2 linked regions of the Phreatobacter stygius genome follow. The protein of the gene in region 1 interacts with the protein of each later gene in a pairwise test. Links are inferred from orthologs where the notes say so. Each region holds a gene or a part of one and is shown in the gene's direction. Other genes may lie near its edges.

Region 1 (5,918 bases):
TGGCCGGGCCCTTCAGGTTGGTTTTGGCGTTCGAGGCGATGACGTGACTGATGAACGGGAAGCGCTCGGCAATGCCGCGCGCCAGTTCTTCGGTGGCGGCGGTTGCCAGAACCACGGGCCGGCCCGCAGCGGCCGCGGCGCGGGCGAGCGCAACCACGCGCTGGTCGACCGGCAAGGTCGTGAGATCGAGGTTGGCCAGGCGCGCGACCCGCTGCTTCAGGACGGCGCGGCCCTGCAAGGCCCAGAGCAGGATCGAGAAGAGCGCGAGCGGGTTGCGCCTGAGCACCGCGACAATGCACTCCAGCAGCACGTCGGTTCGCAGCAAGGTGCCGTCGAGGTCGAGCACCAGGGGCCGGATTGGGCTGGAGGCGCTTTCGCGCGGCGTGGCGACGGGCCGGCCGGCCCCGCCGGAACGAGACTTTTCGTCTTGTTCCGGGACAATGCTTGTCGCGTGATGATACATGCCTGGCCTCCAACGCCTCTTGGCATCGGTGACCCGCAATCGTGGTGCCAGGCTTCCGACAGCCGGCATGTTTCGATTATCGCCGGGCGCTTCGGCCGCAGGCCGATGTCGGCATGCCCGGTGGGCCTGCGCGACATGCGACGCGTTTTCTGGCACTCGCTATGGCTGGTAGTGGGTGTTGCGATTGACCTCCCAATTATACTGGCCGTAGCTGTCGGCGTTGGTCATCGCCTGGTAAGCGTCCAGTTTTTCGCATTTCTTTCTGTCTTTGTGAAAGTAGGCCCTGTCCTCGATGTAATCGATATCGCCGTGCACGCCGCCGCAAAAATGCGCAAGCTCGTGGGTAATGGCGTAGATGATGGCCCCCTCGTGAGCGTTCAGAAGCGACCGCGAGAGATAGATCTGGTCGGCACGAAGGTTCGTCTCGTGCAGTGCGCTATGGCCATCGACACCTTGCAGGTAAAGAAATCCGCCGGCATAGGCCCAGGCGTATTGGACTTCACCCAGAGCCTCTTTCGGTCTGGTATCGAGAAAACCGAAAGCCGATTTCTGGTTCGGCCCCTTCGGAACATATCCGGATGCGGCCAGCATGGTCTGATAGGTCCGACGGATCATGTCGAGGTCGCGCCGCTTGTCGCTCGAGCGGTCCAGGTGGAAATGAAAGTTGAGGCGTGCCTCTTCCTTCGTGTTGTTGAACTGCGCGTTCGGCGTCATCCACGACAGCCTGACGAGATCGATCCGCGCCAGGGTGCGCACGAGATAGCTCGCGACAATGCCGAGCGAGGCAACCGCCTTGGCCTTGAGAAAATCATCGACCTCGGGCGCCGCGAGCTGATTGAGGCGATAGATCGTGCGTTGGGCCTTGTCGACAATGGTATCCGGCCGTTTGCCCGGAAACTGCTTCTCCTGGAATTTCTGAATGGCCAGGCGGGTCCGCGGCCCGCACAGACCGTCCTCCTGGAGCCTGCCGCTGCTGCCCGCGCTGGTCGGCCCGCCCTCCGCCATGGCGATCTTGTTGAGCAGCTGCTGGACAATCAGGACGTCGGGCTTGAGGTTGCCACGCAGACTGGCGCCGCGATTTTCGAGCGCGCCAACCGGCGCGGAGATGTCGCGATAGGCGTCGACCGAGACGACGTCGGTACAGGTGCCGGCTGCGCAATAGGCGAACGATCTGGTCATGAGCAGCCACCCAACAAACAGATTGTGCTTGATGTCGATCGGGAACAGCGGGTCAGGCTCGATCTTGAAACGATCGCCGCGGCATCGGCAAGAGCCCACATTCAACCGGAGCGTTTATGGTTTCTTGCGCTGCTACGCCAGAGACGTTTCAAACGACGTCGCCCCGGCCATGCAGAGGTCGATGGCAAGCGCGCTTGCGGACCGCGCGATGCGCGCCGCCGTCGGCGGCAACGCTTTGAAATGGATCGACATCTTGGGGTGGGTGGTGGGGGAAGTAGGACTCGAACCTACGAAGGCGTAGCCAGCGGATTTACAGTCCGCCCCCTTTGCCGCTCGGGACATTCCCCCGTCCCAGACCCTCGGACTGGCCGCGGGGTGTGGCGCGCTTGATAGGGATGGCTCCCTGCCCTGTCAACCTTGAAACGTCACGCGCCTGACATGAGATGCCGGCGGCAATTGCGCGCGACGCCGGGTCATGAGATGAGGACGCATGAATACGACGCCTCCGCGGGGCAACAAGAAGCCCTTCCGCCCCTTTTCGAAACCCGGACGCCCCTTCAAGGGACGCGGCGGCCGCGTGCTGCGCGAGGCAGCGCCCGAGTTCGAAACCGGCACGGTGCTGCTTTATGGCTGGCATACGGTGTCGGAAGCCCTGCGCAACAAGGGGCGCCGGATTCGCCTGCTGCTGGCGACCGAGAACGGCGCCAAGCGGCTGGACGAAGAAGGCATCGCGCATCAGGCGACGATCGTGCCGGTGCGCGAGATCGACAAGCGCCTGGCGGCGACCCCCGATGCGCTGCACCAGGGATTGTTCGCCGAGGCCGACGCGCTGGACCCGCCGGACCTGCGCACCATGCCGGCGGAGGGCGTGCTCCTGCTGCTCGACCAGGTCACCGACCCGCACAATGTCGGCGCCATCGTGCGGTCGGCCGCCGCCTTCGGCGTCAAGGCGATCGTCACCACCAACCGCCATTCGCCCGAAGCGACCGGCGTGCTCGCCAAGAGCGCCTCGGGCGGCCTCGAACACGTGCCCTTCGTCACCGTCACGAATCTGGCGCGGGCGATGCTGGAACTGCGCGACCGCGGTTTCCTGCTGGTCGGGCTGGACAGCGAGGGCGATGCCGACCTCGACCAGGTCAAGCTGCGCGAACCGGTGGCGCTGGTGCTCGGCGCCGAGGGCAAGGGCCTGCGGCAGCTGACGCGCGACACCTGCGACGCGCTGGCGCGTATCGACATGCCCGGCGCGATCAAGAGCCTCAATGTGTCGAACGCCACGGCGCTGGCGCTTTATGCCGTGACCACCCGGCTCGGCCTGCGCAGCTGACGCCGGCGGCCGGCACGATCCCGCGAGGCGAACCGGGCGCGCAACCCTAAGCGCGTTCGGCCAGTCCGATTGCGCAAGCTCAGCGGCGGCGGCGCGGCCGTGGCGCCTCCGCCGGCGGCATCTCGTCAAGCCCGATCACCCGGGCATCGGTGCCGGTCGGGTACCAGGGGCGAACCGGCAGCAGCGCCTGCTGCTGGCGCGGCGAGGTCACCGGATAGGCGCCGGAGCGCGGATAGACCGGATAGGCCGGGACGACCTGGCGCGGAAAAGTGTAGAGCGGCGGTTGATAGATCGGCAGCACCATGCCGTAGTCGACCACCGGTGGGCGCGGCACCACATAGGTGAAGGTTCCGGCGCGATAGGTTCTGACCCGCGGCCCGCAATTGCAGTCGATCGTGTGCCTGACGACTGCGACATCACCGTTGCGGCCATCGATGATGCTGGTCCGCCGGTAATATTGGGCATTCGCGGACTGTACAAATGATGCCGTCCCCAGGGCGACAGCTATCGCCGAAAGGATCATAGACCAAGGTCTCATGGCCCATCCCCGTGACTTGAATGCCGCATTGGCGTTAGTCTTAGCCTGACTCTAGGGCGTGGTGAAGCGAATCGACCGCAGGTTCGCAAACCTTCGTCCGACAGGGTGAATGTGAGCGGCAGACATGATCGGGATGGCTCTTTTCGAGCCTTTGAAGCCCGGCACGCTCGAACCTGTCCTCGCGGGGCGGACGGGTCAGGAGGAAACGGGACAGACGGCCCCCGAACCGTCTCGCCGAAGCGACCCGGCGCCCAGAGGATCGCCCATAAGTCCATATCGCCATCCGGCGCCCCTTCGACCCGCGAGCCCTGGTTCGCGGCAACGGTCGTGGTTTGCCTGGTGGCCCAGCTAGGGGATGAAACGATGTCGATGAGTTCAGCCGCGGGCACGGCCGCAGCGCCACGCCCAATGACCGCCGAGGAGAGGAAGGTCATCCTCGCCTCATCCACCGGAACGATCTTCGAGTGGTATGATTTCTATCTCGCCGGCGCTCTCGCCGCGAACATTTCGGCGAACTTCTTCTCGGGCGTGAACCCGACGGCCGGCTTCATCTTCACGCTGCTGAGCTTTGCCGCAGGCTTTGCCGTGCGCCCGTTCGGTGCGCTGTTCTTCGGCCGCCTGGGCGACCTGATCGGCCGGAAATATACCTTCCTCGTCACCATGACGATCATGGGTGTCGCGACCTTCGTGGTCGGCCTGCTGCCGGGTTACGCCTCGATCGGCATCCTCGCGCCGACCGCCTTCATCGCCTGCCGCCTGCTGCAGGGCCTGGCGCTCGGTGGTGAATATGGCGGTGCCGCGACCTATGTCGCCGAGCACTCGCCGCAGGGACGCCGTGGCTATTACACCTCGTGGATCCAGACGACCGCCACGGTCGGCCTGTTCCTGTCGCTGGTGGTCATTCTCGGCCTGCGTCTCAGCATGTCCGCGGAGAGTTTCGCATCCTGGGGCTGGCGCGTGCCGTTCCTCCTCTCGATCCTGCTGCTCGGCGTGTCGATCTGGATCCGGCTGCAGCTGAATGAATCGCCGGCCTTCAAGAAGATGAAGGAAGAAGGCACCGGTTCGAAGGCGCCGCTGACGGAAGCTTTCGGCAATTGGAAAAACGCCAAGATCGGCCTTCTCGCACTGTTCGGCGGCACCGCCGGCCAGGCCGCGGTCTGGTATTGCGGCCAGTTCTACGCGCTGTTCTTCCTGACCCAGACGCTGAAGATCGACGGCACGACGGCCAATGTGCTGATCGCCATGTCGTTGCTCCTCGGGACGCCGTTCTTCATCTTCTTCGGCTCGCTGTCCGACAAGATCGGCCGCAAACCGATCATCCTGGCCGGCTGCCTGATCGCCGCGGTCACCTATTTCCCGCTGTTCGGTCAGATCGCCAAGGTCGGCAATCCGACGCTTGCCGCCGCGGTGCAGAACGTCCAGGCGACGGTGTCGGCGGATCCCGCCACCTGCGGTTCGCTGTTCGACCCGGTCAACGTGCGGACCTTCACCCAGCCCTGCGACATCGCCCGCCAGAGCCTCGCCCGCGCCACCATCAAATACGAGCAGGTGAACGCACCGGCCGGTTCGCCGACCAAGGTGACGATCGGTGGCACCGAAGTGCCGGTCGACGCCAACTTCGCTCGCGGCATCGCCGCCGCCGCTCAGGCCGCCGGCTATCCCAAGCCGGATGACGCGGGCATCGCCAACATCGCCAAGACCGGCATGAACGGCCAGATGTGGGCGCTGACCGGCCTGCTGTTCATCCTGGTGCTCTATGTCACCATGGTCTACGGCCCGATCGCCGCCATGCTGGTCGAACTGTTCCCGACCCGCATCCGCTACACCGGCATGTCGCTGCCCTATCACATCGGCAATGGCTGGTTCGGTGGGTTCCTGCCGCCGATCTCCTTCGCCATCGTGGCGGCCACCGGCGACATCTATTCCGGCCTCTGGTACCCGATCATCATCGCCATGATGACCTTCGTCGTCGGCCTGTTCTTCGTGCCCGAGACCAAGGATCGCGACATCTTCACCTACGAAGAAAAATAAAGCCGGGCCCGACAGGGGTTCGATCTGGGAACGCCGGGGCTCACACCCCGGCGTTTCTTTTTGCCGTCACCGCAAAGGCGGCAGGATTGCGGATGACGTGCCGGCCTTGGTTCACAGCCGCGCGACTGGCGTTCACATTCGTGCGACCGCGCAATCACGCATTCGCGACCAGGATCCGCTTCATGCATTTTCCCGGATTCGTGATTGGCTCTGACTGGCTCCCGGACTTATCCCTGACGCGTCGACGGCGGACACCTCCCGCGACGACGACATGAACGCCCGGACGGCGTGTGTCCCTCCCCGCCGGGATTTCGAGCGGAGATCTGTCATGAAGAAGCTCCTCCTCGCTGCGACCCTGCTCGCGCCCTTTGCCATTATCGCTC
Region 2 (2,981 bases), 900 kb from region 1 along the record:
ATTGCCGCCGAAAGCAGGGTTGGCCGCCGAATTTGGAATTGGCAGCCGGGATCAGATGGCGTCGAGGCCGGATTCGCCGGTGCGGATACGGATCGCTTCCTCGATGGTCGACACGAAGATCTTGCCGTCGCCGATACGGCCCGTCTGGGCGGCGCGACGGATCGCTTCGATGGCTTTTTCGACCATCTCATCCGGCATCACGATCTCGATTTTCACCTTGGGGAGGAAGTCAACGACATATTCGGCACCGCGATAGAGCTCGGTATGGCCCTTCTGACGCCCGAAGCCCTTCGCCTCGGTGACGGTGATGCCCTGGAGACCGACCTCCTGAAGGGCTTCCTTCACCTCATCGAGTTTGAACGGCTTGATGATCGCCTCGATCTTCTTCATTCCGGTCTGCTCCTATGGCCCGTGAGCCGGCGGATGGTGCCGACGCTCAGACCATTTCGCGGGCTTGCAGGAGGCGTGCCAGAGCTGCCCGAATAGAAAAGGCACGTGATTTCAAGGGCCGCATGCCGTCTTGGCGGGATAGGCAAGGCATGCTGCTCTCGAAGTGATCCGAAAATAGGCATATTGCTTAAAATAGAGGCAGACAAGTCATGTCGAGCGCTGGCGACGTAAGGGTGCATTGTTCTTGTTTGCATATTTTTTATGCAATTTCAGGCCAATTGTTGCTTTCGAGCGCGCGAGTTGACGTTGCCGGCCCCTTCTGACCAGTCTTTTGACCATGCCCGCACTCCTAACGCCAATAGAAATGGCCGAAGCCGACCGGCTGACGATCGCCGCCGGGCCGTCGGGCCAGGTGCTGATGGCGCGCGCCGGTCTGGCGGTGGCCGATGCGGTGTCGCGTTCGGCGCCGCTGGGCGGCCGGGTCGCGGTCATCTGCGGGCCCGGCAACAATGGCGGCGACGGTTATGTCGTTGCGCGCATCCTGCGGCATCGCGGCTATCGCCTGACGGTCTTCGCCGACGCCCCGCCGGACAGCCGCGCGGCCGATGCCGCCGCCGCCTTCGCCGAGTGGCAGGGGCCGATCGAGCCCTTGTCGGAATGGTCCGACGCGTCGGCCGGGATCGTGGTCGACGCGCTTTATGGCGCGGGCCTGTCACGCGACATCGGCGGCGCCGCGGCCGAGCTGATCGCGCGGCTGAACGCTTCCGCCTGCCGGGTGGTCGCGGTCGACATTCCCTCGGGCATCGATGGGGCCACCGGCCAGCCGCGCGGCGCCGCGGTCAAGGCCCATGAGACGGTCACCTTCTACCGGCGCAAGCCCGGCCACCTGCTGCTGCCGGGGCGGCTTCATTGCGGCACCATACGGGTCGCCGATATCGGCATTTCCGATGACGTGCTGCAGGCGATCGGACCGAAGACTTTCGTCAACGAACCCGCCTTGTGGCGCGGCCTGTTTCCGTTTCCGCGCATCGCCGCCCATAAATATGACCGCGGCCATGCCGTGGTGGTATCCGGCGGGCTGACCCAGACCGGCGCCGCGCGGCTTGCGGCGCGCGGTGCGCTGAGGGCCGGGGCAGGGCTCGTCACGCTCGCCTCGCCGCCGGAAGCGCTCAGCGTCAATGCCGCCCATCTGACCGCCATCATGCTGATGCGCATGGACGGGGTCACCGGCTTGAGCGAGATCCTCGCCGACCAGCGCCGCAATGCGGTCTGCCTCGGCCCGGCGCTGGGCCTCGGCGAGGCCACGCGGGGCCTCGTCGCCGAGGCGCTGGCGAGCGGGGCCGCCACCGTGCTCGACGCCGATGCGCTGACGAGTTTTGCCGGCGAGGCCGACAAGCTGTTCGCCGGCATCAAGGCCTGGGCCGAGCGGCCGGTGGTGCTGACGCCCCATGCCGGCGAGTTCGGCCGGCTGTTCGGGCCGGATCAGGCCGGCTCGAAGCTCGAAGCGGCCCGCAGCGCCGCCGCACGGGCCGGCGCCGTGGTGGTGCTCAAGGGGCCGGACACGGTGGTCGCGGCGCCCGATGGACGCGCGGCGATCGCCGCCAATGCGCCGCCCTGGCTGGCCACCGCCGGATCCGGCGACGTCTTGGCCGGCATCGTCACCGGCCTGCTCGCGGCCCGCATGCCGGCTTTCGAGGCGGCGGCGGCCGGCGTCTGGCTGCATGGCGAGGCAGGGCTTGCGGCGGGCATCGGATTGATCGCCGAGGACCTGCCGGAGGTCTTGCCCGGGGTCCTGAAGGCGCTGCGCGCGGCGGAGTGAGTCCGGGGTGGCGCGGCCGGCAATGGCGGGGCGGCTCGGGGCAGGCGACGACCGGGTGCGACCTGGCTCAGCCGGCGCGCCCGCCGCCGGCGGCGGTGATCATCGCCTCGGCCATGCGCTTGAAATGGGCGCTCGGTCCCTCGGCGCCGGCGCTCTGGCGGCTGATCCTGGCGCCCTCGAGCAGCAGCCACAGGGTGTCGGCGACGAGCTCGGGCTTGACCAGGCCGGCCCTGACGCACAGGTCGACGAAGCGGTCGCGATGCAATTTCTTGCCGGCCTCGATCACCCGCCGCGCCGGATGATCGTCGGCGGCGAGGTCGATCGCCGCGGTCGCCATCTCGCAGCCACGTTCGTCGGCTCCGATACATTCGGCGCCACGCTCGATCCAGGCCTTGATCTGGCCCAGCGGGTCGTCGGGATGTTCGGCGTCGAACTGGTCCCACCACAGGTTGGACTCGTCGACGGCGCGCTGCATGCATTCGACGATGAGCTCGTCCTTCGAGCGGAAATGCCGATAGAGCGTCATCTTGTTGGTCCGGGCAGCCTCGGCGATGGCGTCGACGCCGACGGCCCTGATGCCATGACGACGGAACAGGTCACGCGCGGTCGCGACGATCCGTTCGCGGGGGCGCAATGCGACGGTGCCGTCCATCCCGTCATGATGCACGATCGTATCCGACATGGCGCACTCTAAACCTTCTCAGTCCGTAAAAATACAGACTGTTACTGACCGGTAAGTATCTGATATGGACATGCCCCGGTCAAGGGGCCG

What was found. The genes of interacting proteins can lie anywhere in the genome.
Region 2: the proteins of rlmB (region 1) and E8M01_RS34555 interact in binary tests that used the Escherichia coli proteins (3 or more experiments, as listed by UniProt). The link is inferred for Phreatobacter stygius from one-to-one orthologs.

What each region holds. Positions count from the first base shown.
Region 1 is NZ_CP039690.1:6,383,214-6,389,131, reverse strand. Bases 1,254-4,049 are described here. They hold rlmB (23S rRNA (guanosine(2251)-2'-O)-methyltransferase RlmB), read left to right. Parts: upstream 1,254-2,132; coding sequence 2,133-2,966; downstream 2,967-4,049. Other genes in these bases: E8M01_RS30230 (MFS transporter), read left to right, coding at 3,868-4,049; E8M01_RS30235 (hypothetical protein), read right to left, coding at 3,046-3,504; E8M01_RS30250 (hypothetical protein), read right to left, coding at 1,254-1,747. Outside these bases: E8M01_RS30255 (UbiA family prenyltransferase), read right to left, coding at 1-463; more of E8M01_RS30250, read right to left, coding at 623-1,253; more of E8M01_RS30230, read left to right, coding at 4,050-5,535; E8M01_RS30225 (hypothetical protein), read left to right, coding at 5,864-5,918. UniProt on the Escherichia coli protein: Specifically methylates the ribose of guanosine 2251 in 23S rRNA.
Region 2 is NZ_CP039690.1:7,284,189-7,287,169, reverse strand. It holds E8M01_RS34555 (NAD(P)H-hydrate dehydratase), read left to right. Parts: upstream 1-754; coding sequence 755-2,209; downstream 2,210-2,981. Other genes in the region: E8M01_RS34550 (TetR/AcrR family transcriptional regulator), read right to left, coding at 2,277-2,891; E8M01_RS34560 (P-II family nitrogen regulator), read right to left, coding at 52-390. UniProt on the Escherichia coli protein: Bifunctional enzyme that catalyzes the epimerization of the S- and R-forms of NAD(P)HX and the dehydration of the S-form of NAD(P)HX at the expense of ADP, which is converted to AMP.